Regions from separate parts of the Anoxybacillus sp. ST4 genome, predicted to be linked through region 1. Evidence: predicted binding sites of a transcription regulator. Region 1 holds the regulator's gene; the other holds the start of a gene.

What was found. Region 1 encodes CtsR, which represses protease genes until heat stress. Its sites were predicted from a motif close to ATGGTCAATAAAGGTCAAACA; they were not measured.
Region 2: a site for CtsR is predicted at 3,532-3,552, ahead of K1I44_RS08475 (ATP-dependent Clp protease ATP-binding subunit). Genes of this name have one in related genera too.

What each region holds. Positions count from the first base shown of each region.
Region 1 is NZ_JAHZOE010000014.1:39,235-55,187, forward strand. Features, by position in the region: gene nusG (transcription termination/antitermination protein NusG) at 1-80, opposite strand, end outside; gene secE (preprotein translocase subunit SecE) at 199-381, opposite strand; gene rpmG (50S ribosomal protein L33) at 413-562, opposite strand; gene sigH (RNA polymerase sporulation sigma factor SigH) at 626-1,276, opposite strand; gene K1I44_RS10025 (NYN domain-containing protein) at 1,344-1,853, opposite strand; gene rlmB (23S rRNA (guanosine(2251)-2'-O)-methyltransferase RlmB) at 1,855-2,592, opposite strand; gene K1I44_RS10035 (Mini-ribonuclease 3) at 2,596-3,021, opposite strand; gene cysS (cysteine--tRNA ligase) at 3,026-4,423, opposite strand; gene cysE (serine O-acetyltransferase) at 4,404-5,069, opposite strand; T-box leader at 5,124-5,346, opposite strand; gene gltX (glutamate--tRNA ligase) at 5,389-6,849, opposite strand; gene ispF (2-C-methyl-D-erythritol 2,4-cyclodiphosphate synthase) at 6,913-7,395, opposite strand; gene ispD (2-C-methyl-D-erythritol 4-phosphate cytidylyltransferase) at 7,395-8,081, opposite strand; gene K1I44_RS10065 (PIN/TRAM domain-containing protein) at 8,101-9,189, opposite strand; gene radA (DNA repair protein RadA) at 9,280-10,674, opposite strand; gene clpC (ATP-dependent protease ATP-binding subunit ClpC) at 10,732-13,164, opposite strand; gene mcsB (protein-arginine kinase McsB) at 13,185-14,249, opposite strand; gene mcsA (protein-arginine kinase activator protein McsA) at 14,242-14,793, opposite strand; gene K1I44_RS10090 (CtsR family transcriptional regulator) at 14,808-15,218, opposite strand; rRNA gene rrf (5S ribosomal RNA) at 15,440-15,556, opposite strand; partial or broken rRNA gene K1I44_RS10100 (23S ribosomal RNA) at 15,874-15,953, opposite strand, start outside.
Region 2 is NZ_JAHZOE010000010.1:56,088-72,040, reverse strand. Features, by position in the region: gene K1I44_RS08480 (MspI family type II restriction endonuclease) at 61-1,245, shown strand; gene K1I44_RS08475 (ATP-dependent Clp protease ATP-binding subunit) at 1,387-3,477, opposite strand; gene K1I44_RS08470 (TetR/AcrR family transcriptional regulator) at 3,602-4,252, opposite strand; gene K1I44_RS08465 (ABC transporter permease) at 4,260-5,291, opposite strand; gene K1I44_RS08460 (ABC transporter ATP-binding protein) at 5,288-6,004, opposite strand; lysine riboswitch at 6,166-6,344, shown strand; gene K1I44_RS08455 (amino acid permease) at 6,479-7,900, shown strand; gene K1I44_RS08450 (membrane lipoprotein lipid attachment site-containing protein) at 7,946-8,536, opposite strand; gene K1I44_RS08445 (matrixin family metalloprotease) at 8,555-9,100, opposite strand; gene K1I44_RS08440 (ATP-binding protein) at 9,379-10,719, shown strand; gene K1I44_RS08435 (ZIP family metal transporter) at 10,731-11,465, shown strand; gene K1I44_RS08430 (DMT family transporter) at 11,478-12,329, shown strand; gene K1I44_RS08425 (Rpn family recombination-promoting nuclease/putative transposase) at 12,384-13,235, opposite strand; gene K1I44_RS08420 (1,2-dihydroxy-3-keto-5-methylthiopentene dioxygenase) at 13,327-13,863, opposite strand; gene K1I44_RS08415 (methylthioribulose 1-phosphate dehydratase) at 13,878-14,483, opposite strand; gene K1I44_RS08410 (2-hydroxy-3-keto-5-methylthiopentenyl-1-phosphate phosphatase) at 14,480-15,139, opposite strand; gene mtnW (2,3-diketo-5-methylthiopentyl-1-phosphate enolase) at 15,136-15,953, opposite strand, start outside.

The DNA of each region.
Region 1 (15,953 bases):
TCAACACGCTTCTCTAAGTTCGTTTTTACTTTATTTTCGTAACCTGAGTACGTATGAATAACATACCAATTCTTTTCCATTTGTTGGGACGCTATCGTCCTTCCCTCCCTAAACATATCTTTTTTAGGCAAAATAAAAACCCGTTACCGGGCTTTATTTCTGTTTGTTATCTTTCATTATACCATGGATATACTAGTGCTATTCAAGTATAAAACGAACTAACTCTGAAATTCCTAAATCAACAACTGCAAAAAATACAGTGAAAAATGCAACTGTCGCTAAAACAGTAATCGTATAATTCACTAGTTCTTTTCGTTTCGGCCAGCTAACTTTTTTCATTTCACGAACGACTTCGCGGAAAAATTTCGTTAATTGTTGCATATAAAACCCTCCAACATCTCGGGATCATCAATTACTTCGTTTCACGGTGAAGCGTATGCGTATTGCATGTTTTACAAAACTTTTTCATCTCAAGCCGCTCACTATGTTGAGCAACATTTTTCATTGTTGAATAATTTCTATTTAAACATTGGCTGCATGCTAAAATCACTTTTTTGCGCATACGTTTTCCTCCGACATACTACGTCTTAAAAACTGTATCATACAACTTTTTTTTATGTCAATATTATAAGCTAATTCCTTGAATTTCTATATACTTCTCTAACTTGCGTTTTACGCGTTGCAATGCGTTATCAATCGACTTAACGTGCCGATTAAGCTCTTCGGAAATTTCTTGATACGATCGACCTTCCAAATAAAGAAGGAGCACTTTCCGTTCTAAATCGCTAAGCAGTTCAGTCATCTTTTCTTCAATATGATCGAACTCTTCACGATTAATGATTAACTCTTCAGGATTTGTTATTTTCGTTCCCGAAAGAACGTCCATTAATGTACGGGCAGAATCATCTTCGTAAATCGGCTTGTCCAATGAAACATAGCAATTAAGTGGAATATGTTTTTGGCGCGTAGCCATTTTTATCGCTGTAATCATTTGCCTCGTGATGCACAGCTCGGCAAACGCCTTAAACGACGACTGCTTATCTTCTTTAAAATCTCGGATCGCTTTATATAATCCGATCATTCCTTCTTGTACAATATCTTCGCGATCTGCACCGACTAAAAAATATGAACGTGCTTTCGCTCGGACAAAATTTTTGTACTTATGAATTAAATAATCAAGTGCCTCACTATCACCTTGATGCACAAGTTCTACAATCGTTTCATCTTCTAGTTGTTCATAACGGCTTTGTTGTTTTTCATTTGCATTTGCGCTCACGCCGATCCCCCCGCCCTGCACATGGATAAAAGTATTATACAGTACATTTTTTTACAGGGTCAATCGTTCATTTTTCCCCTCTTCGCCATTTTTCGAAAATTTTTGCGACTTCATCCGTCAGAGGAATTTTTGACATCGGCTTTTTTTGTTGAATATGCTTGACGTTGCTTGAAATATTTCGCTGCACCGCATCCACCTCAATGAGTAGCTCTCGTGCTGATTTGCGCAACGCCCCTTGACCAAAAATCGCCCATTGTTCTGTATAATCTGATGTAGCCACGTATACTTTCGTCCGAACTTTTTGGAGCGACTTCGCCAATTTCTCAATATGTTCATCTGCTGTTTCATTTTCTTTTGTAAAAATGACTTCTACTTGATGATCGACATATTTTTTTGTTGTTCCTTGTACGAGGTGTGCGTCAAAAACAATAATCACTTTACAGCCGGTAAATGCTTGATACTCTGCCATTCTCTCGACAAGTCGATCGCGCGCCAAAGCTAAATCTACATCCCGTAGTTCCCGCAATTCCGGCCAAGCACCGATGATGTTGTAGCCATCAACGATTAAAATATCCATCTTACTCACCTAATGGATGACGTTTTCGATACACCTCATACATTAACAAGCTAGCCGCAACGGAAGCATTTAACGATGTAACATGTCCAACCATCGGCAAGCGAACGAGCACATCGCACTTATCCCGTAATAAACAGCTTATTCCTTTTCCTTCACTACCAATGACTAACGCTAATGGAATCACCCCATCTAGTTGGCGATAATCTTCATTCCCTTTTGCATCCGTTCCGAAAATCCAAACTCCCCGATCTTTCAATTCATCTACTGTTCGTGCTAAGTTCGTGACACGCGCAACAGGGACATGTTCAATCGCACCCGTTGACGCTTTTGCGACGGTTGCGGTCAAACCGACCGAACGACGCTTCGGAATAATAATGCCATGAGCACCTACTGCATCAGCCGTTCGCATAATGGATCCTAAATTGTGTGGATCTTCGAGTTCGTCTAAAATGATAAAAAATGGAGCCTCTCCACGTTCTTCGGCTTTTTTGAACAAGTCATCTACGTCGTAGTATCGATATGCCGCAACTTGCGCAATGACCCCTTGATGATTCCCTTCGCTTAACTGATCCATCTTTTTTTTAGGAACGTATTGCACCGTAATTCCCATCTCTTTAGCAAGCTGGATAATCGGTTGCATTTGGCCGCGTTGGGAACCTTCAGCAATCCATATTTTATTCATCTCGCGTCCAGATTTTAATGCTTCCAATACCGGATTTTTACCGATAATGAGATCCATGCGTTACATCCCCCTTTCCTCATCATTGTGTTGTACATCGAACACCCATTGCATTAATTGATGGAGCCGCTCTTCATTTCCGCTTAAAAAATGGTAGCCAATTAACGCTTCAAACCCTGTACTTTGACGATACGTTTGTACGTCTGTACTTTTCGGAGTGCTCCCAGATTTTGCATTACGTCCACGTCGGACAATGGAAATCTCTTGATCAGATAGTTGATGATGATTTAATAACGATTGCAACACTTTCGCTTGTGCTTTAGCACAAACATATGTTTTTGCTAAGTTGTGTAAATCGTTTGGCTTTACTTTTCCTAAAGCGAGGAGATGATGCCGTACGAATAACTCGTATACGGCATCACCAATGTAAGCTAACGTTAAACCGTTTAACTGTTGAAAATCTTTCATTTTAGGAAACAAATGCAACATCGTTTTATCCTCTTCTCCATCTCGTTCCTTGTGGTGTATCTTCTAAAATGATGTTTTTCGCCTTTAGTTCATCACGAATGCGGTCAGCTAATGCAAAATCGCGATTTTTCCTTGCTTCAATTCGCTGTTGAATGAGCGCTTCAATTTCTTCATCAAGCAATTCATCTTGTTTTAAAGAAAGACCAAGGACATCAAAAAGCTGTTCAAATTGTTGTAAAAACTTTTGAAGAACCGCTTGAGATGTATGCTTCTCCATCAAATATACGTTCGCTTGTTTAGCTAGTTCAAACAAAACGGCGATCCCGTTTGCTGTATTAAAATCATCATCCATTTCGCGAATAAATTCATTTTTTAAATCTTCAATTTTCGTCAGCCATTGTTCATCGTTTGTCGTTAAATTTGTACTGCTTTCTAAACGATGTTTTATATTCGCATACGCTGTCTTTAAACGTTCTAACCCACTTTTTGCACTGTCAAGCAGCGGCTGGCTATAGTTAATTGGATGACGGTAATGAACCGAAAGCATAAAGAAACGCAACACTTGCGGATCAACTTGCTGAATAATGTCATGCACTAAAATAAAGTTTCCAAGCGACTTTGACATTTTTTCGTTATCGATATTAATGTAGCCATTATGCAACCAATATTTCGCAAAAACTTTCCCTGTTAACGCTTCCGATTGAGCAATTTCATTCTCATGGTGCGGGAACGTTAAATCTTGCCCACCAGCATGAATGTCAATCGTATCTCCTAAATATTTACGCGCCATGGCTGAACATTCAATATGCCATCCTGGACGACCTTTCCCCCATGGACTATCCCAGTAAATTTCCCCTTCTTTTGCCGCTTTCCATAACGCAAAATCAAGAGGATCTTCTTTTTTCTCCCCCACTTCAATACGGGCGCCTGATTTTAATTCATCAATCGATTGATGCGATAGTTTCCCGTAATCAGAGAAGCGACGTGTGCGATAATATACGTCACCATCCACTTCGTACGCATATCCTTTTTCGATGAGCTGTTCAATAAATTCAATGATCGTATCAATGTTTTCTGTCACACGAGGATGAACATCTGCCTTTTTGCAACCAAGCGCTGTAATATCTTCAAAATATGCCTCAATAAACCGCTCTGCAATAGTCGGCACGTCTTCTCCTAGTTCTCTTGCTGCTCGAATAAGTTTATCGTCTACATCGGTAAAATTAGAGACGTATTGAACTTCATACCCACGAAATTGTAAGTAGCGTCGAATAGTATCAAATACGATAGCTGGGCGAGCGTTACCAATATGAATATAGTTGTATACTGTCGGGCCGCATACATACATTTTTACTTTATTTGGTTCAATCGGGACAAACGGTTCCTTTTTTCGCGTTAACGTATTATACACTTGAATGCTCATGGTTCACCGTTCCTTTCTTTAGTTCTTCTAATTGTGTTTTTAGTTGCTCGATTTCTGCTTCTAACTCTTTAAAACGATCTGCAATTGGATCCGGTAAATCACAATGATTTAAATCTTTATTGACACGCACTCCATTTTGTACAACGACACGCCCTGGAATACCGACAACCGTTGAGTTTGGTGGTACATCTTTCAACACGACCGAACCGGCCCCAATTTTACTATTCTCCCCAATAGTGATGGAACCAAGCACTTTCGCACCGGTTGCAATTAAGCAGTTATCTTTAATCGTCGGATGACGTTTTCCCTTTTCCTTACCGGTTCCACCGAGTGTGACACCTTGATACACCGTTACGTTATCACCAATTTCGCACGTTTCACCGATGACGACTCCCATGCCGTGATCGATGAAAAAGCGGCGACCAATTTTTGCACCTGGGTGGATTTCAATGCCGGTAAAAAAGCGGCTAATTTGTGAAATAAGGCGAGCTAAAAAGTAAAATTTCCGCTTATAAAGCGCATGTGCAATGCGATGTGCCCAAATCGCATGTAACCCGGAATACGTCAAAATGACTTCTAAATAACTTCTTGCTGCCGGGTCTTGTTCGAAAATCACTTCAATGTCTTCTTTTAAAGTTTTAAACACGTTGTTCCCCCCTTTGTTATCTTCCAAAATAAAAAACGTCTCTGTGTACAATGACACAGAGACGCTTCACTAGCGCGGTTCCACTCTGTTTAGCCAAAAGGCTCACTCTTGCCCTTATAACGGAAGGGAATCCGCTCCATTCTACTGCAGAACGTCTCTGGTTCGAAAGGAGGCTCCGAGGTGCATTTCAAAAGAATCAAGCATAAACCACTTCCAGCCAAGGTGGTTCTCTCTGGCATGCTGCATTCTTTCTACTTCTCCTCTTCAACGCTTTCGTCTATATGACTTATACCTATTTTATTACATAAGCAAAGAAATGTTAACCGATGAGTTTTGCTAATCGGGACATTACCGTTTCTTTTCCGAGCAAACGAATCGCCTCTGGAAGTTCCGGACCGTGCGTTTGTCCTGTTACAGCCACACGAATCGGCATAAACAAGTTTTTCCCTTTTTGTCCTGTCTCTTTTTGTACCGCTTTAATCGCAGCTTTAACTTGCTCACTATTAAACGTCGCAAGCTGTTCGATTTGTTCGTAAAATGCTTTTAATACATGTGGCACTTGTTCACCGGCTAAAACTGCTTTCGCTTCTTCATCATATTCAATATCTTTTTTAAAGAAAAGCTCTGATAGCTCTACAATTTCAGCACCATAGCTCATTTGCTCTTGGTATAACGCAATTAAATCACGAGCCCACTGCTTTTGCTCATTTGTCATTTGTTCTGGCAAGCGCCCAGCCTGAATTAAATGAGGGAGTGACAATTCAACGAGACGATCTAAATCGAGCTTTTTAATATATTGGTTGTTCATCCACGTCAACTTTTGCTTATCAAACATCGATGGAGATTTTGATAAGCGAGAAACATCGAACATACGGATAAGCTCTTCTTTTGTGAAAATCTCCTCTTCTCCTTCTGGTGACCAACCTAATAACGCAAAGAAGTTGAACATCGCTTCTGGCAAATAACCAAGCTCTTTATACTGCGAAACGAATTGAATAATCGATTCATCACGTTTGGACAATTTTTTACGATTTTCATTTACGATTAGCGTCAAATGCGCATATTTTGGTGGCTCCCAACCGAAATATTCATACACCATCAACTGTTTTGGCGTGTTTGATAAATGCTCTTCACCACGGAATACATGTGTAATTTTCATTAAATGGTCATCAATGACGACAGCGAAGTTATACGTTGGGATACCATTTGCTTTCACGATGACCCAATCTCCGATATCTTTTGATTCAAAAGAAACACGGCCGCGCACCATATCTTCAAATTCGTACACTTTCCCTTCCGGCACTTTTAGACGGATCGTGTATGGCTTACCTTCCGCTTCTAGCTGCTGAATTTGTTCTGGCGTTAAGTGACGGCATTTGCCACTATATTGTGGGGCAGCAATGCCAGCTGCTTTTTGTGCCTCACGCTCCTGTTCTAGTTCCTCGGGCGTACAAAAACATTTATAAGCATATCCTTTTTCTAGCAATTCATTTGTATATTGACGATATATGTGCAGACGCTCTGTTTGACGATAAGGTCCGTAGCCTCCATCTTTATCTATAGATTCGTCATATTCAATACCGAGCCATTTCAAATTTTCAAGTTGCGACTGTTCGCCGCCTTCTACATTCCGTTCAATATCTGTATCTTCAATACGAACGATAAATTTTCCACGATGATGGCGAGCGAATAAATAATTAAATAATGCTGTGCGCGCACCGCCAATATGTAAATGACCAGTCGGACTCGGTGCGTAGCGCACCCTTACTTCCTGTGACATGTCATGACCTCCATCTACCTAATTTCTGTACCTCATTGTACCGTAAACCGCCTACAAAATCCATCATTCATTATTCTTTTGTAGTAAAACGACGGCCTGGGCAGCTATTCCTTCTTCTCTTCCTGTAAAACCAAGCTTTTCTGTTGTCGTTGCCTTCACGTTTACTTGTGAAACGTCCCCTTCTAACAACTCAGCAATTCGCTCCTGCATATTTGCAATATACGGTGCCATCTTCGGTTTTTGGGCAATAATTGTACAGTCCACATTAACAAGTTTGTATCCATGTTGGCGCACAATGCTCCATACATGTTGCAAAAGAAGTGCTGAATCGGCATCTTTGTATGCTTCATCTGTGTCGGGAAAATGCTTACCGATATCCCCTTGACCAATAGCCCCTAAACAAGCATCAGCAATCGCATGCAACAATACGTCTGCATCCGAATGTCCGAGCAATCCTTTTTCATACGGAATCGTTACCCCACCAATAATAAGCGGACGCCCTTCAGCAAACTGATGGACATCAAACCCTTGTCCAATTCGATACATCATTGATCTCCTCTCGCACGTAAAATGGCTTCTGCAAATAATAAGTCTTCTTTTGTTGTCAGTTTAATATTCGTATATTCACCTTCGACAATGGCAACTCGATGACCGATCCGCTCGACAAGGCTCGCATCATCTGTCCCGATAAACTGTTCTTCTTTCGCCTGTTCATGGGCATGGCGAATTAACGGCACGGAAAAAGCTTGTGGTGTTTGTACAGCCCACAAGCTCGATCGATCGACCGTTTTTTCAATTTGGCCATCGACCACCTTTTTCATCGTATCTTTTACAGGAACAGCTAACACGGCCGCCCCTGTCTTTTCCGTTACTTGAACGAGTTCATGAATTTTTTTAATTGTAACAAACGGGCGAGCACCATCGTGAATGAGTATGATGCCCGTATCGCCCACCGCTTTTAATCCATTGTAAACACTTTGTTGTCGTTCTTCCCCTCCGGGAACTAGTGATGTCACTTTTTTTATTTCAAAACGATGAAGCAGACGAACAAACTGTTCACGTTCTTGATCATTAACGACCAACACAATGTTTTGGCATAAAACATCCCGTTCAAATACACGTAACGTATGAATGATAACTGGCATTCCTTCAAGATCGATAAATTGTTTGTTCATTCCTGCATTCATTCGTTTGCCTTGACCAGCTGCCGGTATAATGACAGAATAGTTCATTTCCCTATCTCCTAACAGCTCATAATGCTTTTTCGAGTAGTTTTAATTTGGCGAAAATCATTCTTCCTGCTGAAGTTTGTAAGACGCTTGTCACAAGTACATCGACCCGTTTTCCGATATAATCTTTCCCGTCTTCAACAACGATCATCGTTCCGTCATCTAAATAGGCAACACCTTGGTTTTGTTCTTTTCCATCTTTAATCACATGAACATTTAATTCTTCCCCTGGAAGAACGATCGGTTTGACGGCGTTTGCTAAGTCGTTAATGTTTAACACCGGAACATTTTGCAACTCACATACTTTATTTAAGTTAAAATCATTTGTCACGACAACCCCTGACGTAAGTTGCGCCAATTTTACGAGCTTGCTATCAACTTCTTGAATTCCTTCAAAATCACCTTCATATATCTCAACGTTAATGGCTAATTCTTTTTGAATTCGGTTTAAAATATCTAGCCCTCTTCGTCCGCGATTTCTCTTGAGGGCATCAGAAGAATCAGCGATATGTTGTAATTCTTCTAACACAAAGCGCGGAATGACAATCGTCCCTTCCAAGAAACCCGTTTGGCAAATGTCAGCGATCCGTCCGTCAATAATGACACTCGTATCTAAAATTTTTAACGACTTTCCTTTTTTCTCTTCTTCCTCGCTCCCTTTTTTCTTTCCGCTTCTGTTCGTTAAAGAAAATAAGTTCATTAACTCATCTCGCTTTTTGAACCCAACTTGAAAACCTAGGTAACCTAACAATAGCGTAAGAAAAATGGGCAACATCGTATTAACAAAAGGAATTTGAATAGAATTCAACGGAATGACGACTAAAAAGGCAACAATGAGCCCAAAAATGAGACCGAGACTCCCAAACAACAAGTCCGTCACAGGTGCTTTAACTAGCGTTTCTTCCATCCAATGAATGAGTCCAACCACATGATCGACTAACCAAAACGTGAGAAGGAATACGATGATCGCACCAACTGGGGCCGCTACATATGGACTATCGATATAAGGAAGATCGTTAAGGTGCAACAATTTCAACAAAGTAGGAAAGAAAATGATTCCCAGCATTCCCCCAGTAATTAAAAAGGATGCTTGCACAATTCGTTTTAACACGTTTTTTCACCTCCTCTATTACATTATAAACAGTTTCCAATGTTTGAAACCAATATGAGCATCATTTTTAATCATTTTTTAATCGTTTTGTTAAAATATTGGCCGATTTTTCCCTTCTCCTAACGAGTAATACAACGCTTCTTCTACATCGGCCACACCAATGACTTCAACACTTTTTGGCATGTTCCATCCACCGATGTTACTTTTCGGAATAATAATGCGCTGAAAACCAAGCTTAACTGCCTCTTGCACACGCTGTTCAATCCGAGACACGCGGCGAACTTCCCCTGTCAATCCAACTTCCCCAATGACAACATCCGTATGATTTGTCGGTTGATCGCGAAAGCTTGAGGCGATGCTTACAGCGATCGCTAGGTCAATAGCAGGTTCGTCCAGCTTGATGCCACCAGCTACTTTTAAATACGCATCTTGGTTTTGAAGAAGCAAGCCTACCCGTTTTTCTAATACAGCCATCAGCAAAGAAACGCGATTATGATCAATGCCTGTTGCCATGCGACGCGGCGTTCCGAAGCTAGTCGGTGACACTAATGCTTGAATTTCGACTAATACCGGCCTTGTACCTTCCATGGAAGCGACAACGGTAGAGCCGGATGCACCTTTGGAACGCTCTTCTAAAAAAATTTCTGATGGGTTTTTTACTTCTGTGAGTCCTGTTTCTTTCATCTCAAAAATGCCGATTTCATTTGTAGAGCCAAACCGGTTTTTTACCGCCCGTAAAATGCGGTACGTATGATGTCGTTCTCCTTCAAAATATAATACAGTGTCAACCATATGTTCAAGAATGCGCGGTCCTGCAAGTGCCCCTTCTTTCGTCACATGTCCGACAATGAAAATAGCAATTCCTTTCGTTTTAGCTATTCGCATCAGCTCCGCTGTACATTCACGAACTTGTGAGACACTTCCCGGGGCTGATGTAATCTCCGAACGATATATCGTCTGAATCGAGTCAATGACGACAAACGCAGGCTTCATCTCATCCACCGTTTGAATAATATGCTCTAAATTCGTTTCAGATAAAACATATAAATGGTCGGACGTCACATGCAACCGTTCAGCACGAAGCTTCGTTTGTTTGACGGATTCTTCCCCGGAAATATATAGCACAGTATGTTCATCGTTTGCGAGCTGGGCGCAAATTTGCAATAACAATGTCGATTTCCCAATGCCAGGATCGCCCCCGATCAAAACGAGGGAACCGCGAACAATTCCGCCCCCTAACACGCGATTGAACTCTGTAAACTTTGTGTCAATTCTTGGCTCTTGCGTTGTCTCTACCGTAGTAATGGATACAGGTTTAGCTAATACCCCTTCTGTATGCACAAATAACGCACGATGATGGGATTTTACAATTTCCGTTTCCTCAACCATCGCATTCCATGAATGACATCCTGGACATTTCCCCATCCATTTTGCTGTTTCATACCCACAATGTTGACAAACAAATTTCGTTTTCCGTTTAACCATTGCTCCATTCCTTTCACCATGAAAAACAAGGTATGCGCGTAAGCATACCTTGTTTTGTTATTTTACCGGCTCGTTTGTTAGTACAACAAACTGACCTTCTTTTACATCCATGACGACTTTTTGCCCGCTATTAATCGTTCCTTTTAACAATTCTTCAGATAAACGATCTTCGACATGTTTTTGAATTGCTCGGCGCAACGGACGAGCTCCATATTCTAAGTCATATCCTTCTTCCGCTAATTTTTCAATCGCTGCATCTGTTAATTCTAAATCAATTTGTTGTTCCTGTAGTCGTTTTTTCAGTTGTTCGACCATCAATGATACAATTTCTTTTAAATGTTTTTTCTCAAGTGAGTGGAAGACGATGATCTCATCAATTCGGTTTAAAAACTCTGGACGGAATGCCTTTTTCAACTCGTCCATTACTTTTCCCTTCATATCTTTGTACTGCTGGCTCTCATCTTGTACATTAAAACCAACGTATTTATTTCTCTTGAGGGCGTCAGCACCGACGTTTGATGTCATAATGATAATTGTATTTCGGAAATCAACCGTCCGTCCTTTAGAGTCTGTCAAGCGCCCATCTTCTAATACTTGTAACAAAATATTAAACACATCTGGATGCGCTTTTTCGATCTCATCTAATAAAATGACAGAATACGGTTTCCGGCGAACTTTTTCTGTCAATTGTCCGCCTTCCTCATAGCCAACATATCCTGGAGGAGAACCGACAAGGCGTGACGTTGAATGTTTCTCCATATATTCAGACATGTCGATGCGGATCATTGCATCTTCGTCACCAAACATCGCTTCAGCAAGCGCTCTTGCCAACTCTGTCTTTCCTACACCTGTCGGTCCAAGGAAAATAAATGAACCGATTGGGCGCTTCGGATCTTTTAACCCTGCTCGAGCACGACGAACAGCCTTTGCAACAGCTTTAACTGCTTCTTCTTGTCCGATCACACGAGAATGTAAAATTTCCTCTAACTTCAACAACCGCTCTGTTTCTGTTTGAGCCAATTTGGAAACTGGAATTCCGGTCCAACTTGACACGACGGCTGCAATATCTTCTACAGTCACTTCAGAGTTTTCTTGACCTTGCTTTTCTTTCCATGCCCGTTTCGTTTCCTCAAGTTGTTCGCGCAATTTTTGTTCGGCATCTCGCAACGATGCTGCTTTTTCAAATTCTTGACTTTGCACTGCGGCATCTTTTTCTTTACGAATTTCCTCCAGTTTTTGTTCAAGCTCTTTTAAATTTGGTGGTGTCGTGAATGAACGTAAGCGCACTTTCGAACAAGCTTCATCAATTAAATCAATCGCCTTATCTGGTAAAAATCGATCCGAAATGTAACGATCCGAAAGCTTTACTGCCTGCTCAATTGCCTCATCTGAAATAGAAACGCGATGGTGCGCCTCATAACGATCCCGCAATCCTTTTAAAATTTGAATCGATTCCTCAACAGTTGGTTCACCCACATGAATTGGCTGGAAGCGTCTTTCTAACGCCGCATCTTTTTCGATATATTTTCGATATTCATCTAACGTTGTAGCTCCAATGCATTGTAACTCCCCTCGAGCAAGAGAAGGTTTTAAAATATTTGATGCATCAATAGCTCCTTCCGCCCCACCTGCTCCGATGAGCGTATGCAATTCGTCAATAAATAAAATGATGTTGCCAGCTTGACGAATTTCATCCATCACTTTTTTCAAACGATCTTCAAACTCACCCCGATATTTTGTTCCGGCAACGACCGTACCCATGTCAAGCGTCATTACACGCTTATCACGAAGCGTTTCAGGCACTTCATTATTGACGATTTGTTGAGCTAGTCCCTCGGCAATTGCTGTTTTTCCTACACCCGGTTCTCCAATTAAAACAGGATTATTTTTCGTTCTGCGACTTAACACTTCGATAACACGTTGAATTTCTTTACTTCTCCCGATCACAGGGTCTAAACCGCCTTCACGTGCAATCGCTGTTAAATCACGCGCCAAACTATCTAGCGTCGGCGTATTGGCGTGAGCTGTCCCCCCATGATGCCCAGAGGCAGATTCGTTGCTTCCTAGCAGTTGAAGCACTTGTTGACGAGCCTTATTTAAGCTTACACCTAAATTGTTTAAAACACGCGCCGCTACACCTTCTCCTTCACGAATGAGACCGAGTAAAATATGTTCTGTTCCTACATAAGAATGGCCAAGCTTCCTAGCTTCATCCATAGAGAGCTCAATCACCTTTTTGGCACGTGGTGTATAGTGAATCGTTTGCCCTACTTCGTTTCCACGTCCAATCAGTGACTCTACTTCTTTCTGAATTTTGTCTGGCCCTAATCCGAGCGCCATGAGCGCTTTCGCAGCAATCCCTTCGCCCTCCCGAATAAGACCGAGTAAAATGTGCTCTGTCCCAATATTGTTATGTCCTAATCGAACTGCTTCCTCCTGCGCTAATGCTAGCACTTTTTGTGCTCGCTCTGTAAAACGTCCAAACATCATTTTGATCAACCCCCTCTAATTTAACTTAATTGGCATAATCGTTCACGAATGAGCGATGCACGACGAACATCTCGCTCCTGCGGACGCATTGCACCGCCTGCATATTTTTGTAAAAATCCAGGCTGTGTCAAAATCATAAGCTCTGTTAAAATTGTTTTTGGCACGTTTGTAATATATCCTAGATCAATGCCTAATCGCACATCGGATAAACATTGTGCTGCCTCTTTTGAACCGATGATTCGGCTGTTCGTTAAAACACCGTAAGAACGATATACCCTATCTTCTAATTGTATGTTAGAAGTTTTTACTAATGCCTCACGGGCCATTCGCTCTTGCTCAATTAATTGTCGAACAACTCCAGTTAAATCCTCGACAATATCTTCCTCGCTTTTTCCTAATGTAATTTGGTTAGAAACCTGGAAAATATTACCTAACGCCTCACTACCTTCTCCGTACGTACCGCGCACAACTAAACCGAGTTGATTAATTGCTGGAATGATTTGATTCATTTGTTGTGTTAATACAAGTCCTGGTAAATGCATCATGACAGATGCTCGTAATCCCGTCCCGACATTCGTCGGGCAGCTTGTTAAATAGCCGTATTTTTCGTCGTAGGCATAATCTACATGCTGTTCAATCCAATCGTCTAAGGCGCTTGCCATTTTCAATGCTTCTTTTAATTGGAAGCCTGCAAATAAACATTGAATGCGAACATGGTCTTCCTCATTAATCATGATACTAGCTTCTTCTTGTTCAGATAATAAACATGCACCAAACGTGCAATCTTCAGCTAAATGAGGGCTAATTAAATGCTTTTCAACTAATACTCGCTTTTCAATTGATTGTAATTCGTTCATTTTCAATAAGAAAAAAGGTCCGATATGCCCATAGCTTTTTTGCGAAAATAACCGTTCAAATAGTTCAATAATTGCGATTGCTTCTTCGTTTGTAAATACGGTTGGAAACGAATATTGTTTCATATTTCTTGCTAGACGAATTCGACTGCTTAACACAATATCGGAATCTGGCCCTTCTTCACTCATCCATGGGCTAAGAGCGCGCTGAAAAAATAATTGTTTACTCATGTGAAGCGCCCCCTTCTGCCTTTAATTTTGTTTCAAGTTCCCGAATTTGATCACGAGCTTCGGCTGCTTTTTCAAATTGTTCCTTAACAATTAGATCTTGTAACACGTGCTTTAGCTGTCCAATTTGTTTACGGATATATAGTGTGCCGCCGACCCGCTTCGGAATCTTTCCTTCATGAGCCACATGGCCGCCATGTAGTCTTCGAAAAACAGGTGGTAAATAATGAGCAAATGTTTCGTAACAATTCGCACAACCAAAACGTCCAACTTTCACAAACTGAGCATACGTCATTTTACACCGTTCGCATTGTAATATATGCTCGCTATGGAAAGAGGGCGCTTTCTGTTCTTTTAGTGACGCGTCCATATTTAACAGTCCAGCAATTAAATTATTAATTGAAAAAGCGCCTTGATGCGGGAACATAAACATTTCACCTTTTTCATGAGCGCACTGCTCACAAAGATGTATTTCTGTTTTTTCCCCATTCACAATTTTAGTGAAATGAAGCGTTGCTGGTCGCTGATTACACTCTTGGCATATCAAAGTATTCACCCTCTCTACATGTACTTTAACGATGTCAACATCGCTTTCAATATGCGCGCACGCAGTTCATCACGATGAGGAAGATCAATAGATAAAACGGCGCGATCAATAACGCTTAACATCATATTCGCCTCTCGCTCTGAAATTACCTTTTCATCTAGCAATCGTTGAATGATATGTTCGCCGTGCGTTTGGCTAATTCGCTCTTGAACAAGTGACAGTAGATGATCAATAAGTTGAGAAGCGCTCTGGGCTTTCACTTTCATAATGCGAATATAACCACCACCGCCACGCTTGCTTTCAACAATATATCCTCTCTCTAGTGTAAAACGTGTATTGATGACATAGTTAATTTGCGAAGGAACACACTGAAATTTGTCTGCAATTTCACTTCGTTTAATCTCAACGATATCTTTTCCGCTCATATTTAGCACTTGTTTTAAATATTGCTCAATGACATCAGAGATATTCCTCACATAATCCCTCCTCTGCCAGTTGACTTTGACTATATTTGACTTTAACTTTAATATATACGGAATTCTTCAAAAATGCAAGGATTCCCTTCCTACACTACTATATATTTTACCCATTGCATTCGTTCAATAAAACAAAAAGACCAAGACTAAATTTGTCTTGGTCTTTTCTTGCCCGGCAACGTCCTACTCTCGCAGGCGGTGTCCCGCCAACTACCATCGGCGCTGGAGAGCTTAACTTCCGTGTTCGGGATGGGAACGGGTGTGACCTCTCCGCCATCGTCACCGAGCAAACATATAGAAGGATGATTCCTTCAAAACTAGATAACAGGTTAGCCTACGCTTTTCTTGATGTCTAGCTTCGAACTAACATCCTCCTACGCCTTCGCTTTTTCCGTTCGACGTGCAAGCACGTCTTCGTCAAAAGCTCTCGGCTCCGTCGGACGTTTCCTTGGCTTCGCCAAGGACCGTTCTCAGCTTTTCTTGCTGTCTAGCTTCGGCTCCTAGCCCCTCGAATCGCTTCAGTCCTGCTGTGGCGGCAACAGCCTCCTCGCAGGCCTTTCGCGTTCTTCGTGGCTGAACAGTCGCCTACGCTTTTCTTGTGTGCTTAGTTAAGTCCTCGATCGATTAGTATCCGTCAGCTACACGTGTCGCCACGCTTCCACCTCGGACCTATCAACCTTGTCA
Region 2 (15,953 bases), on a different contig from region 1:
AGTAAATTTGTGGTAAGATAAAATACAGAACAATCTAATCTGTACAGGGAGTGACGAGACTTGGAACAAGAAAATCGCCACAAACAAGAACATGGTGAAAAAAACAAAAAAAATCTTCAGTCACTAATCGAAACATACACTCGAGAAGGACATATTGCTGAAAATATATCACCTTATAAAACGGGTTATCCCAATTTTGATAAAAAACAATTTAAATTAGACCATCTTATTACCTTCCGTGATGGCGAAGTTTGGGGAATACATACTACGTCAACCATTCGAACAGATCGTGCAAAACAAATTCAATGGGATTCTTACCATATTAAAGAAATAAACCAACATGTGAACAAAGTATACTTAGTTTTTCCTGAAGGGCTTGATCATTATAACAAAAATCAAGCGCTAAGTTATCAAAAAAAAATTAGGGAGAAAAAAATGTATACAGCCATTGATGATGTTTTAAGTTTAAGTGAGCTTGAACAACGCTTAGAATCAAAAAGTTTAGAAAATGAACACATTGGAAAAAGAAAAGCAACGGAAGGAAAAAACTTCGAAAAGCGACTAGTATCTATACTAAACCACTCGTCCAACATAGAAAAATGGAATCAATCAAGTTCAACAGAAGATGGTTATTTTTATCCAACATTTCAACAAATCATGAGTTTAATAGGTTTATCAAGAGACGAGAAAATACGGGAAATAGAGGCAACTGATAAAATTCCTAGACTCGAAACGGGTGGACAACCAAAAACAGATATTCTACTTACCATTACGACAGATAGACGTTCGGAAGAAATATTCACATTTAGTTGCAAACGCTCAAGTGCGAAGTATGTTTCAATCCATGAATACACAGCAGAAAGTTTTATAGAGGTATTAGATATAAAAGATAAAAAATTACAAGAAGCTTTCCTAAAGTTACAAGAAGTCGGAGGCTTTACCGAACTAAAAAAACGATATGATGATCTTTATAAAGTGATGGAGAAAGAACTTCCCATTCTAAATAAAAAATTAGCGGAATGGGCTTATGCTGGAATTGGTGGATACGGGGATCCAAAGATTCACTGGGCAAATTATATCATTGTTTTCAAAAATGATACAAAAACACTTGAAATGGAAAAAATAGATGTTTATATTGCGAATATATTACAAAATGTAGAAGGACAAATGGGGACTTCTTTTCAATGGACTTATCCATCTAAGAAAAAAGGCAAAGCAATACAACTAAAAGGAAAGATTACTTGACTTTTATTTCAAAAAAACAAAGACTGCTTTACTTCAATGAAAAATATACAATATACGAATGAACAAAGCTTATTCTTAACTTGTGCATAGTCGATAAGAGACAAGGTGTCCACATGATTTTTGGGACACCTTCGTCTTGTTTTATTCATCTCTTTCATGTTTCACAACGATGCGGTCGTCTTCTACATCAATGTGGATTGTACGTACGTTTTCTTCATCGAGCAACACGTCGGCAATTTGATCTTCGACATGTTCTTGAATGACGCGGCGGAGTGGACGAGCGCCAAATGTCGGATGGTAGCCAAGTTCAGCTAATTTTTCTTTCGCTTTGTCGCTAATAGTCATCGTGACGTGTTGTTCCGAAAGTGTACGTTGCAATTCATAAAGCATAAGGTCAACAATTTGCAACATATGTGCTTTTTCAAGCGGTTTAAATTCGATGATCGCATCGAGACGGTTTAAAAATTCCGGTTTAAAGTATAGGCTGAGGCGTTGAAGCAAGTCGCCTTCCACGTTTGTACCAGCGTTTGATGTCATAATGATGACTGTATCTTTAAAGCTGACGGTGCGACCTTGGCTATCTGTTAAACGACCGTCTTCTAAAATTTGCAAAAACATATGTTGCACATCCGGATGCGCTTTTTCCATTTCATCAAGCAAGATGATGCTGTAAGGATTGCGGCGCACTTTTTCCGTCAATTGACCAGCTTCCTCATGACCAATGTAACCAGGAGGTGCACCGATCAGTTTGGCGACCGCATGTTTTTCCATATATTCGCTCATATCTAAGCGAATCATCGCCTCTTTAGAGCCAAACAATTGTTCAGCAAGCGTCTTTGACAATTCTGTTTTACCAACGCCAGTCGGACCGACGAATAAAAACGAACCGATCGGACGGTTTTTCGCTTTTAAGCCGGCGCGACTTCTGCGGATCGCTTTAGCGATTTTTTTCACCGCTTCTTCTTGACCGATCACTTTTTTCGCTAAGTTTTCTTCTAAATGTTTCATTTTTGCTTGTTCATCCGCTTGTAATTTGCCGACCGGAATGCCCGTTTTTTCTTCAATGATTTGTTGAATGTGCATGACATCAACAATAGGTTGTTCTGCTTGTCCGTTTTGTTGTAGTTGTTTTTCAAGCTGCAATTCTTCTGTGCGCAATTTGGCTGCGAGTTCGTAATTTTCTTCTTGTGCCGCTTGTTCTTTCTCTTTTCTTATTTGTTCAAGACGTTGTTCGATCGCTTCTTTATTTGTCGGCATCGCTTTTAAGCTTACTTTAGAGCCAGCCTCATCTAACAAGTCAATCGCCTTATCAGGAAGGAAGCGGTCTTGAATGTAGCGATGCGACAATGTGACGCATGCTTGAATCGCTTCATCTGTGTATTTTACTTGATGGAATTGTTCATATTTTGGCTGAATGCCTTTTAAAATGTTGATCGCTTGTTCAATTGTCGGTTCATGAACGACGACCGGTTGGAAGCGGCGTTCAAGCGCAGCATCTTTTTCAATTTGACGATATTCTTTTAACGTTGTTGCGCCGATGATTTGCAATTCTCCGCGGGCAAGCGTCGGTTTTAATATGTTGCTTGCATCCATCGAGCCTTCTGCTGATCCGGCACCGACAAGTAAATGAATTTCATCGATGAATAAAATGACGTTTTTCCGTTGTTGCAATTCAGCAATGAGTTGTTTCATTCGCTCTTCAAATTGACCGCGAATGCCTGTGTTTGCGACTAAGGAAGCGACGTCAAGCACGTACACTTCTTTGTTTAATAATTTTGTTGGAACAGATCCTTCGACGATTTTAAGCGCTAATCCTTCGACGATCGCCGTTTTACCAACGCCCGGTTCACCAATTAACACCGGATTGTTTTTATTGCGACGATTTAAAATTTCAATGACGCGTTCAATTTCTTTATCGCGTCCGATGACGGGATCAATGAGTCCTGCTTTCGCTAATTGCGTTAAGTTTCGACCGAATTGATCAAGCAATCCGTTTCGTTTCGGTTGTTGTTCTTGTTGTTGGACATGGGAAACGGCTTCGTTAGTCAGCGGTGCGAAGAAGTCGGAGAACAATTGATCGAAACGATCGAAGTGGAATCCTGCTGGCACTTTTAATTGTTGTTTTTGTTTTGCATAGCACGCTTCGCAAAGGTGCAACTGTTGTTTTTCGTTGTTTACTTGCACATGTAAAAAGATGTTTGCTTCATTTTGTTTACATACTTGGCACATCATAGGCACCAACCTCCTTTTGACTTTGACTATATTTGACCTTTCTGACTTTATTATAATTTGACCTTTTTTGACTTTCAAGACCTTTTTTTAAAAAAATAAAAAAACATGATAGGAAAATGACCTATCATGCTCGCTTTAGTCCATTCATCAAAAACTGAATCGTCCGCTCCATCTCTCTTTCATCATCCCACGGGTAGTCGGGCATGAGAAGAAAACGAGTGAGTAAAAATCCCGCAATTGTTGTAATCGTCAAGCGAATAATCGTCTCCGGCGGGAGTTGGGCGAGCTCCCCTTTTCGTTGAAAATGCTCGACAATTTGTTTAAACTTTTCGTACACATGATTGATAAAAATCGTTTGAAACTGTGCTTTAATGTCATCGTGGAATGACATTTCTTGCCATAACACACGAATCGCAGGCAAATATGTTTTGACAAATTCATACCGATTTTTAAAAACGGCGCGCACAAACTGTTCATAATGTTCATATTCGTTTTCAAATACGTCTTTCACAAACTTTTTCGCTAAAAACGGCGCTACCGATTGAAATAACGTCGGTTTTACGATCGCCAACAACAAATCTTTTTTCGTTTTATAGTGGCGAAAAATCGTCCCTTCTGCCACCCCTGCCCGCTTGGCGATTTCGCTCGTCGACGTCGCTGCATATCCCTTTTCCGCAAACATGTCAATTGCTGCTTGTAAAATGTTCACTTGTTTTTCACTGAACTCGTGTTCATCTGCGTTCAATAAATCAAACAACCATTTTCGTTCGTCCATCATACCCTCACAACTTTCGATATTTCTTTAATGCGAATACATTTAATATCATAAATAAAAGCGAAAAACTAATCAAAACGTACACATCAATCGAAATCGCTTCCCATCCTTTTCCGCGAATCATAATTTCTCTTAACGCATCAGCTCCGTAATATAACGGCATGGCGAAGCTAACGGAACGAAGCCAAGGCTCCATCGTTTCTAAATGAAATAGCCCTGAAAAAAAGACTTGTGGAACGACGACGAGCGGAATAAATTGAATCATTTGCAATTCGTTGTTCGCAAACGAAGATAATAACGTCCCTAACGTGAGCGCCGTCATCGCTAATAAAAACGTAATGAGCAGCACATACAACATCGAACCTTCCATCATCATGTCTAATATATAAATCGCAAACGAAGAAATGAGACTTGCTTGAATCGTTGTAAATATGCCAAAGCCGATGACGTAACCGATCACAATTTCCCATCGCTTTAACGGCGTCGCGAGCAGCCGCTCAAGCGTGCCGCTCGTCCGCTCCCGCAAAAACGACACCCCTGCAATTAAAAAGACGAAAAAGAAAATGAAAAAGCCTATTAATACCGGACCGAAATTATCAAATAACGCCATGTTTTCTGAGCCGTGCATATATACGGTGTCAATCGTGAATGGTTGTTTCATCGGTGGCATAAGCGTTTGCGCTGCTTTTTGCACCGTCATGAGCACCGTTTTGCTGATGGACGGATCGCTTCCTTCGAGCGTCAGACGGAAAGCGGTTTGCTTCATTTCAATAAACGCGTCGATTTGTTGCTCATCTAGTTCGTTCATCGCCTTCGCTTTTGTCATCGTCGTCACATGCGCATCCGCTTCTTTTAATGCGTCTTGAAACGGCTGTGGCACGTTTGCATCAACCGCGATATGCGGTTCATATTGTTCCCCGTTAAACACTAAGTCCATTAAAAACAACACAAACATCGGTGCGACAATCATTAATGCAAGCGTTCGCTTATCGCGAAAAAACTGACGAATAATGCGAACGACAATCGCTTGAATTCTCATGCATATGCCCCCCCAAAATGTAAAAATGCTCGTTCTAACGTCGTTGTGCCTGTTTGTTTCTTCAATTCGTCTGGGCTGCCGACGGCAATTAACCGTCCGTTGCGAATCATCGCAAGACGCATACATTTTTCTGCTTCGTCCATGACGTGCGTCGTTACAACGATCGTCGTTCCGCGTTGACGAATGCGTTCAAGTTCTTCCCAAATCGCTTGCCGAAGAAGCGGATCGATCCCAACGGTCGGCTCATCTAAAATAAGCACTTCTGGCTCGTGGAGAAGGGCGACCGCTAGCGATAGACGTCGCTTCATTCCGCCAGAATATTGATAAACCGCTTTTTTCATATCGTCCGTTAAATTGACAAGCTGCAACACGTCTTCAATGCGCTCTTTTTTCTTCTTCCCTTTTAGTCCATAAATCGATGCGAAAAAGTGTAAATTTTCAAGTGCCGTAAGCTCCCCGTATAACGCATCCGACTGTGCCATAAAGCCGATACGCGCCATTGTTTGCAAATTCGGCATGCGCGCACCGAGCACATGAATCGTTCCTTCTGTCGCCGTATCAATGCCTGCGATCATTTTGACGAGCGTCGTTTTTCCCGCTCCGGATGGACCGAGTATGCCGAAAATTTCTCCGTCATTCACTTCGAGTGATACGTTGTGAATAACTTCTTTTTTATGAAAATGTTTACTCACGCGTTGCAATTGAATCGCCATCATGTTCCCTCGCTTTCATAAAAGTGAGTGAGTACTCACTTTTATTATATACCGTCTATTCCCCAATTGTATATATGTGAGAAAAAATTTTCATTGACGAAAGGAAAAGATTTTTGTACGATAGTAACGTCAATTGCATATGAAATCTTTCTCGTCAACTAAGATGAGATAGAGGTCGCGGCAAATAATAGTAGTTTCATGGAGACGCAGAGACGTCGCTGAAGTGGGATGAAAGGATTTGTCGCCGAAGTTTATAGCGTGCTCTGGCGCTATAAGCTGGGCCTGTGGCCGAATAGGTGCAGGACTGTCATCGCGCATGCGGTGGAGAGCTATCGATCTTAAGTTTGATGCGGATGTGTCATATATTGTGCACCCGTTGAAAACTTAGGGTGCACTTTTTTGTTTGAAAAAAGTGCACGACAACAGCGCTCTACCGTACGCACCGTATATTTTATGAACGAAAGGATGACGAACATGAAACAACAAAAACTCGGTTTTTGGTTATTGACCGCGCTCGTTGTCGGCAATATGGTCGGATCTGGAATTTTTATGCTCCCTCGTTCGCTTGCGGAGGCGGCAAGCCCTGCTGGCGTGCTACTCGGCTGGCTGCTGACGGGGGCTGGGGTGTTAATGATTGCGATCATTTTTGGTAATTTAGCGATTCGAAAACCAGAATTAAATGGCGGACCGCAAATTTATGCGAAGGAGCTGTTTCCGAAAGGTTCAAATGCGTCGATCTTATCCGGTTTTATGTCATCTTGGGGATATTGGATCGGAAACGTCGCTGGAAACGTCGCCATTATTACGACGTTTGCTAGTTACTTATCAACGTTTTTCCCTATTTTAACGAGCGGGCATGTCGTCTTTTCCGCTAGTTCATTTACGTTAAAACTCGGCAATTTGCTGACGTTTCTCGTTTGTACAGCGCTTTTATGGATGATGCATACAATTATTTTACAAGGAGCAGAAAACGCTGGAAAATTAAACTTTGTTGCCACCGCAACGAAAGTGCTCGGCTTTTTCTTATTCATTGTGATCGGATTGTTCGCCTTTGAAAAAAGCTATATCCAGCCGTTTGTTGCTCCGCGTTACGATGAAGCAGGTCATACGCTCGGGCTTCTTTCGCAAATCAACAACGTCGCATTAAGCACGCTTTGGGCGTTTATCGGCATTGAATCAGCGATCGTCTTCGCTTCGCGCGCGCGCAAACAAAGCGATGTGAAACGAGCAACGATTGTCGGTTTATTTATCGCCTTAGCGATTTACATCGGCATTAGCGTGCTCGTCATGGGATTGTTGAAACAAGAAGCGCTTATGCAGTCAGAAAAGCCGCTCGTCGATGCGATCGGAACAGTTCTAGGACCGATCGGATCACAACTGCTTGCAGGGCTCGGTTTAATTAGTTTAATCGGCTCTACGCTCGGCTGGATTTTTTTAAGTGCAGAAGTGCCGTACCAAGCGGCCAAACAAGGATTGTTTATGCGCGCCTTTTTACAAGAAAATAAAAAAGGAATGCCGCGCTTTTCTTTAATCGTCTCAAATATGATTGCGCAGCTATTCATTTTTTCAACAATTTCAAACTCAATGGCGGCCGCGTTTGATTTCGTCATTTACATTGCGACATTATCGTATCTCGTTCCGTACGTCATCGCATCCGTCTTCCAATTGAAGCTCGTTTGGACAGGAGAGACGTATCGCACGATGCAAGAACGAATGACAGACGGAACGATCGCCGTGCTTGCGACGATGTATTCCATTTGGCTTGTGAAAGCCGGAACGGCCGATATGAAAACATTTTTACTCGGCATCGCCTTGCTGGCAAGCAGCTTGTTGTTTTATCCGCTACTTCTTAAACAACAAAGCGAACATAAAACTAAACAAAAACAATCTGCATAACAAAACCCCCGTCATTTCGGCGGGGGACACATTATATCATCTTCTTTATTCTCTATACTTTTTTCTTGCCTCTTCAAATAGTTGATTTAATTTTTCGATTTGTTTATTATTCACTTGTTTACTACTGTTCAAATCACCCTTGTATTCCATGTGATTACTATCTAACGGCACTTTCCCATAATAAACACCTTTGATCGTATACTCATCATGTGTCGTGCTTTTTCTTAAAAATAAAAGATAGCTTTTATTATCTTTCATCAACTGGTACCCTGCCGAACCGTACATTGTATTAGCCTTTTTATCAAACGCTCCGTTCTCCATAACTTTTATGATATTACCCTTATTTAACGTGTATCCCTTTTCATTTTTAAACACTTTTTTGATCTCAACATCACTTATCGTGTAAAAACCCGTCACCATATCGCCATCTTTATCGAAATAACTCTCTCCATTTTTTTTCGTACCTATCAAAATAACTTCACTATCATTCTCCATTTCTTCTAAATAATTGTATTCGTCTATAATTTTCGACTCACTATGAACATATTTTGTATTCACATTGCTTAGTTCAGATTGTGTATTGTTACAGGCAGACAAAAATAAAATGGTAAAAAAAAGAAAAATAATCTTTTTCATCAGGCTACTTCCTTTCCACTAATAGATAGCATTTATTCCATTCCAATCATCACTTTGCGGATACTCGTCATTTAGGAAACCCTTTGAAAGCATAATAGCACGAACATCGTCTTCATGATCCAATCCGAGAGCATGACCGACCTCGTGTGCTGTTGTTTCCCTCGTTTGAACCCAAGACAACTTTTGAAAACCTGGTAAATAGATCCTCAACTGCGACTTATCGTATGTGCAATCCCAACAAGCAGTCACTTGTCCCAACCAGTTCACATGATAGTTAATGCAATCAGCGACAACGGAACCCATATCCTTCGTACTAGCCCACCATTTATAGTTAGCTTGGGAGGCATCGTACGTTCTGGTCGTACCAATAAGTGGGGAGCTATCGAACGCTTCCGAACCATACACTACCCTCGCTTCATAACCAGCATTAATAACCGACGAATCGATCCAATATTTTAGCGAGTTTGGATTCCTATATTTTCCACCAAATAGCTCATAAGCACGAACACTGCTACTAGGAATCAAGTATAACATGATAATAACGAAAAAAGTCAATCTTCTCACATCCGCTTCCTCCTAGAAATCTTTTACTTTTTTAAAGCCTAGTTTATTGTATCATTTTTTTTTTTTTGCAAATTGTTTTTTTAACCAAAATATATTTCTGTACTTGTCAATAAACATACTCTATTTAATACGGTTATCATTTTCTCCGTCTTTTTCTTATCTTTTATGTTATAATATTCCTTGAATTTTGTTTTGTTGAGGGAGCGTATATGGGGAGAGAGAGAACAAGGCGGTGGCTGTACATATTGCTCGTTATTGTCCCATGTTTGATCGGGAGCGTGTGGATTGTACGTTGGCAAGACGAACAGCTACAACGGCAACAGTTAGAAGAGACGCGCATGTTTGCGAACATACATAAAAACGATTTAGATCGCTTTCTTGCGGAAACGACGGCCCGGCTTGAAACATTGGCGCTCGTGATAAGCAAACATACAGACATAAAAGAAAACATACATGATGTAGTGAAGCAAATAGAAAAACAAGATGTTCGCTTTGAGCGCATTTCGTTTTTTTCCGAAAGTACGAGTCCGGCGATGCAACTAGCAGAAGCAACAAAGCAGCCGATGTTTACCGACGATGAGACGGCAACGATCGTGACACCGATCATTGATGAACGAACGAAGCGTGCGATCGGTTTTTTAGTCGCAACGTTGCGGACAGATTATATAAAGCAGCGCATGAAAATCATCTATCCACAAGCTTCGTTTCGCTTGTATGATGAAAAAGGAAACGAACTGTTCAGCGCAAACGATCTTCGCGCATCGGAAGAAACCGTCGTCGTTCATTTAAATCAAGCACCGTGGCTGATCGAGGCGAACGTGCCGCCCGTCGCTAACAAACAACGGGTGCAGGCGGCGCTTCCGTACGTGTTTACGTTCATTGTTGCGATGCATATGATTTGGTTATTTATTCAATATTGGTTATTGAAGCGGCGAACGATGATGGAACGAATGGAAACAGAAGCGCAAAAACTTGAATTAGTCGGCACGCTTGCAGCAAGTACCGCCCACGAAATCCGCAACCCGCTCGCCGGCATTAAAGGATTTATCCAACTGTTGAGTGAAAAGCATAAAGATAACGAATCACAACTTTATTTTTCGGTCATTCAAAACGAAATTACACGCATTAACGACATCGTCAATGAGTTTTTAATTCTCGGCAAACCAACAGCGCAAAAGTTTGAAACGTGCGATTTGAACGATATCGTTTTAAGCATTCATCCAATTATTGAATCGCAAGCGCATTTGCATAACGTCGTGTATTCGTTGCAATGCGCTCGCGTATCGCTACCTATTCGCTGTTGTAAAGACCATTTAAAACAAGTCGTGTTAAACTTAGCGAAAAACGCGATCGAAGCGATGTCAAGTGGCGGACAGCTTACCATTTCGCTTGCGAAACAAGACGGCTGGGCACTGTTGCACGTTTCCGACACCGGCAGCGGCATACCGAAACATGTCAAAGATAAATTGTTTCAACCGTTTGTCACATCGAAGCAAATGGGAACAGGACTCGGGCTCGTCGTATGTAAACGAATCGTTGACATGCATGAAGGAACGATCGACATTCATAGTATAGAAAATAAAGGAACGACGATTACCGTTCGCCTTCCTTTACAGTAGGAGGTAGAAACATGTTTGACATGCTTGTTGGCAGTACGTTATCCGCGCTAGCAACAGGTGCTGGCGCGATTCCTATTTTATTTTTATCGCGCTCCCTTACGCACCAATGGCGCGATATGTTGCTGGCGTTTACCGCCGGGGTCATGATGGCAGCGTCCATGCTCGGCCTCATTCCTGAAGCGCTATCTTCAGGAACGTTTCTCTCGCTTGCGGTTGGACTATGCGCCGGCGTATTGACGTTAACGTTTCTTGAAAAAATGGTGCCGCATATTGATTTAGCGCATACTGAAAGCAGCATAGCTATTGATAAAAAATCGCTCCTTGTGCTCGCCGCCATTACGCTCCATAACATCCCAGAAGGACTATCAGTTGGCGTGAGCTACGCCTCTGGGGAAGGGGGCGAAATCGGCAACTTAATCGCCTTAGCGATCGGCTTTCAAAACGCTCCAGAAGGATTGCTCGTTGCGCTTTTTTTATTTAATCAACGCATTTCAAAAGGAAAAGCGTTTTCCATGGCGACAGGCACAGGGCTTATTGAACTCGTCGCTTCGATCGCTGGCTATTATTTAACGTCCGTCGTCGATTCGCTCGTTCCGTACGGTTTGGCGTTCGCAGCTGGCGCGATGTTGTTTATCATTTATAAAGAGCTCATTCCTGAAAGTCATGGCGACGGAAACGAACAATCGTCGACGTATGCCTTTATTATCGGATTGTTGCTGATGGTCTTTTTAATCGAAACGTTTTAAAGGATGAGGATCATGTCGAAATATTATATGCTTCTTTTATTAACAAGCGCACTATGGGGAGGCAACTTTGTCGCAAGCAAACTGCTCGTGCCGCACGCCTCCCCCCTTTCATTAACGTTTATGCGCTGGACGATTGCGGTTCTTTTTTTATTTCCGATCGTATTAAAAAAAGAACGGTCCGTTCGCCTGCAAAAACGCGGCATTATCCCGCTTATTGCGATGGGCATGACAGGCGTCGTATTATTTAACGTTCTTATGTTTCAGGCGCTTCGCTACACATCGGCCGATCACGTCGGGCTCATCTCAACGTTAAATCCGATGGCGATTGCGCTTGTTGCTTACGTCGTATACCGTGAGAAACTGACGATGAGACAATGGTTAGCCATGACCGTCTCCCTTATCGGCGTCCTTTTATTTATGACGCACGGACAGCTTCATCGCGTGCTACACGTCAATATCGGCGATGTATGGATGATCGCTGCCGTCATCGTTTGGGGCATCTATTCCGCATGCGCAAAAGCGGTCATGAAATGGTATTCTCCGCTTGCGGCGACGTTTTGGTCAGGCGTCTTTGGCGTCGTTGGATTGTTGCCATTTGTATCTTCCTTTTCCGTTCATCACGTAAACGTCTCGTTTTTGCTTGCGCTCATCTATACGAGCATCGGGGCGACGGTGCTTGCGATGTTTCTTTGGAACGTCGGTGTGAAACAAGTCGGTGCCACAACAGCAGGGATGTTTTTAAATTTTAATCCGCTTTTTACCGCATTGTTTGCATACATATTGCTTCATGAAACGTTAACGGTGGCACAATGGATCGGTTCGTTCATTACGATCTCAGGCGTTGTGCTGTTTACAAAAAAATAGAGTGAGGCGCTTGCCCCACTCCATTTTTTACATTCAAACAACCATACTGTACAATCACACTTCTTCTATCAACTGCTTTACTTCTTCTTCCGAAAGTTCAGTCATATACGCAATCTCTTTCACATCTATCCCCTTTCTCGCTATCGCTTGTACAATGTGCTTCATTCCTTGCTTTCTCCCTTTTTCAAGCGCTTTTCGTTCGTACGAGATCATCAACTCCATCACCTGTTCTTTTTCTTTCGCTTCCATTTCATTCACCTCGCTTCGTAGTTGTTGTTCTTCTTCGTCTGATAGTTTCACATATGTTTCAAAAAAACCGAATAGCAGCCGTTGTTTTGCTTCGTCTAGTTCCATGCGCACTAGCATGCGTAAAAATTGTTTTTTCATCTCAACTCTTTCATTTTCAGTATACCCCATCTTGCTTAACAAAGCAGCAGCGATCGGGTTGTCTTGCTGAATGTAGTTTCGCCAATGCTTTTTGCGCAGTTCGATCGTGAAAAATTGAAAGTGAAGGACTTGACCAAAAGGAAACGGTAACGTAAATGTAGATGGCTCATTGCGGACTGTGTCATAGCTAAATAGTGCGATAGGTACGATCGGTTTACGATATTTTTCATACAAACGACTAAAGTAAATAAACATGCGTTCCGGAAACGATAGCTGGACGTAACTTTGATTTTCGATATGCACGATGACAAGCCCGTCTTCGCCTTTCAGCTTCGTTTCGACAAGCAGATCTACGCGATACTTTTCCCCTGCCGTTACATCGGTAAACAGCTCTTCTGATAAAAACGACAAATGGCGAAAATCGATATGCTCATGCATCGTCGGAAAAAAAAGAAGAATAAACTCCTCAAAAAATGTTTGAATGAGCTCTTTAAACAAACGATCGTGGTCAATGGACATACATTCACCTCCCATTCGATTGTTTCAATCGTTTTATTCGGTAAAATGAATCAAATTCCTGCTGCCATTACACACTAAAATAGAAGGGGTGCTATTCCCCTTCTTTTTCTTCATATGGATGTGCCACCCATCCGGATGGATCGATAAATAAACGAACGGCAACGACTTGGCGATCGTCCATTAACGTAAAGAAATGCGGATTTCCTTCTGGTACGGAAATAACGTCGCCTGCCTCTAGTTCAACGTCAAAATAACCTGTTTGTTCATCGCCCTTAATGACGAAAATGCCATGACCAGCGACGATCGCCCGCACTTCATCTTCCGTATGCGTATGCACTTGTTCAAATTTTTTCAACAACTCTTCTAAATTTGGCGTTTGTTCGCAAAGCGCCACGACGTCCCACGTTTTATAGCCTCTCCGCTTCGCTAAATCTTCAATTTCCGTCTGAAACGTCGCTAAAATATGCTCCTTTTCTTCATCTGTTAATACAAACTTGTTTTGTAAATGAGCAGGAAGTTTGCTTGCATTCCACCGTTCATATAACACCCCTTGGTTGTTTAAAAACGCCGCAACGTTTTCTTTTCCTTCAATCACTTCGCCGCTGTTTCGCACTTTAATGACTGCCATACATATTTTCCCCCTTATCGTTTAATAAGCAATAATTTCACATGATATTGACATAAAAACTCGCACGCTTCTAAAAACTTTTTCGCCTCTAACACATCTTTTCCCCAAACGGTAATGCCGTGGTTGCGAATAAGCACCGCACCGGCATCTCCATGGACATGGTCGGCGAACGCTTTCGCTAACGTCGGAATATGGGCGAAATTCGGAATAATCGGAATGCGAAATTGCGCATCTTCTTCCCATAACCCGAACGCTTTAATCATTTCTTGATTCGAAAAAACGACTTCCCCTTCGTCACCGTACAGTTCTGAAACGATATTGTTATCGACCGTATGCACGTGCAAAACGCAGCCGGCGTTCGTTTTGTTGTAAATTTCAACGTGAAGAAGCGTCTCCGCCGACGGCTTTACATGCGTCGCTTCCGCCGGTCGTCCGTCCGCACCGACGAGTAAAAAATCTTCCTTCGTCTCTTTTCGCTTATCTTTTCCGCTTGCGGTAACGAGAAACGTGAGCGGCTCATCGCTCACTTTCAGCGATAAATTGCCGCTTGTCGCCATAAACCAGTCGCGCGCCGCTAGCTCTCGTTTTACTTCCGCTAGCTCTTCCCATTTCTCTTTCATACAATCACCTCGCTCTCTTTTAACACATGAATGACGTCATAAAACGTCGTAAACGGCGTATGCGGTAAGTGTAGCTCACGGCATTTTTCAAGTAAAAAGTCGCGCGCGATGACGTGATCGGCTCGTTTTGCTGCCGCTAAATCAGTAATGGAATCGCCGATGACGATCGTTTTCGCCCCTTCTGGCGCAAGTTTACGAAGAAGTGACGGCTTGCAGCAGCCGCATCCATTTTGGCAATGTTCATCGCACGCATGCGGCCACGTAATGCGAATCGTATCGCCGCTAAAATCGGCGCCATTACAATAAATACGTTCTTTTTCAATGAGCCCGTCAAGCAGCGGATAGACGAAAAAGTCGATGCCGCCGCTGACGATATAAAGCGGAATTTGCCGCTCGTTCGTAAACGCGACAAACTCAGAAAATCCGTCGCGAATGCGCGCGGTGCGCAGTAAAAACTGCACGATATCTTCTTTCAACGTTGTCGGTAAAAGCGAGAACATGCGCCCGACGCCTTCCTGCACCGTACATGCTTGCGCCAATATATCGTCTTTGATCGCTTCCCACTCCGGCGGGGCAAACTGTTTCATGAGCGCAATAATGTTATCGTTTAACGTAATCGTCCCATCAAAATCGCAAAAAATGACCGGCTTCATCATGCGCTCCCCCATAAATCAAGCGCTTGTTTTAACGCTTCGTTTTCCGTCGCAGCCTCATGAAGCGAACGCCCAGAAAGCACCGCTTCCACCGCGGCGCGAAACGCTTGCCCGCCACCGACAGCGCCTTGCGGATGTCCGTGCACTCCACCGCCTGCGTTAATGACACAATCGATACCAAAGTCGCGCATAAGAAGCGGCACAAGTCCCGGATGAATGCCGGCAGATGGAACAGGGAATGCGCGTAAAAACAAATCTTCTTTCGTTAATTCATGAGCGATTGCAAGCGTCTGTTCTTTTTCAAGCGCAACGCTTCCGTACGGCGATGGAAAGAGCGAAAAATCCGCCCCTGCCATGCGCAACAATTTCCCAAGTAAAAGCGCATAACTGACGCCATACACGTGCGACGAAGCGATCGCTCCGCTAAACGACGGATGCGCCATAATCGGCAAGCGAATGTCGTCATCTTCACGAAGCGCTTGCAATACATCTAACCCGTATGTAAAGACGTTAAACAATAATACGTCCGCGCCAAGTTCTGCCGCGCGCTTTGCCTTTTCTTTTAGCTGAAACGTTTTTCCTGTCAAATTTACCGCATATAACGTCCGATGCCCTGTTTGTTCGTACACGTCTTGTAACGCTTGTTTTCCTGCGACGATCCGTTTTTCAAAAGGGGTAAGGTCGTTGTCAAACAAAATTTCATCATCTTTAACGAGATCGACGCCGCCAAGCGCTTGCAGCTTTAATTGTTCGGTCACGTATCGCAAATCGCGGCCGATGACCGCTTTAAAAATGCTCATGACGAGCGGACGGTCAA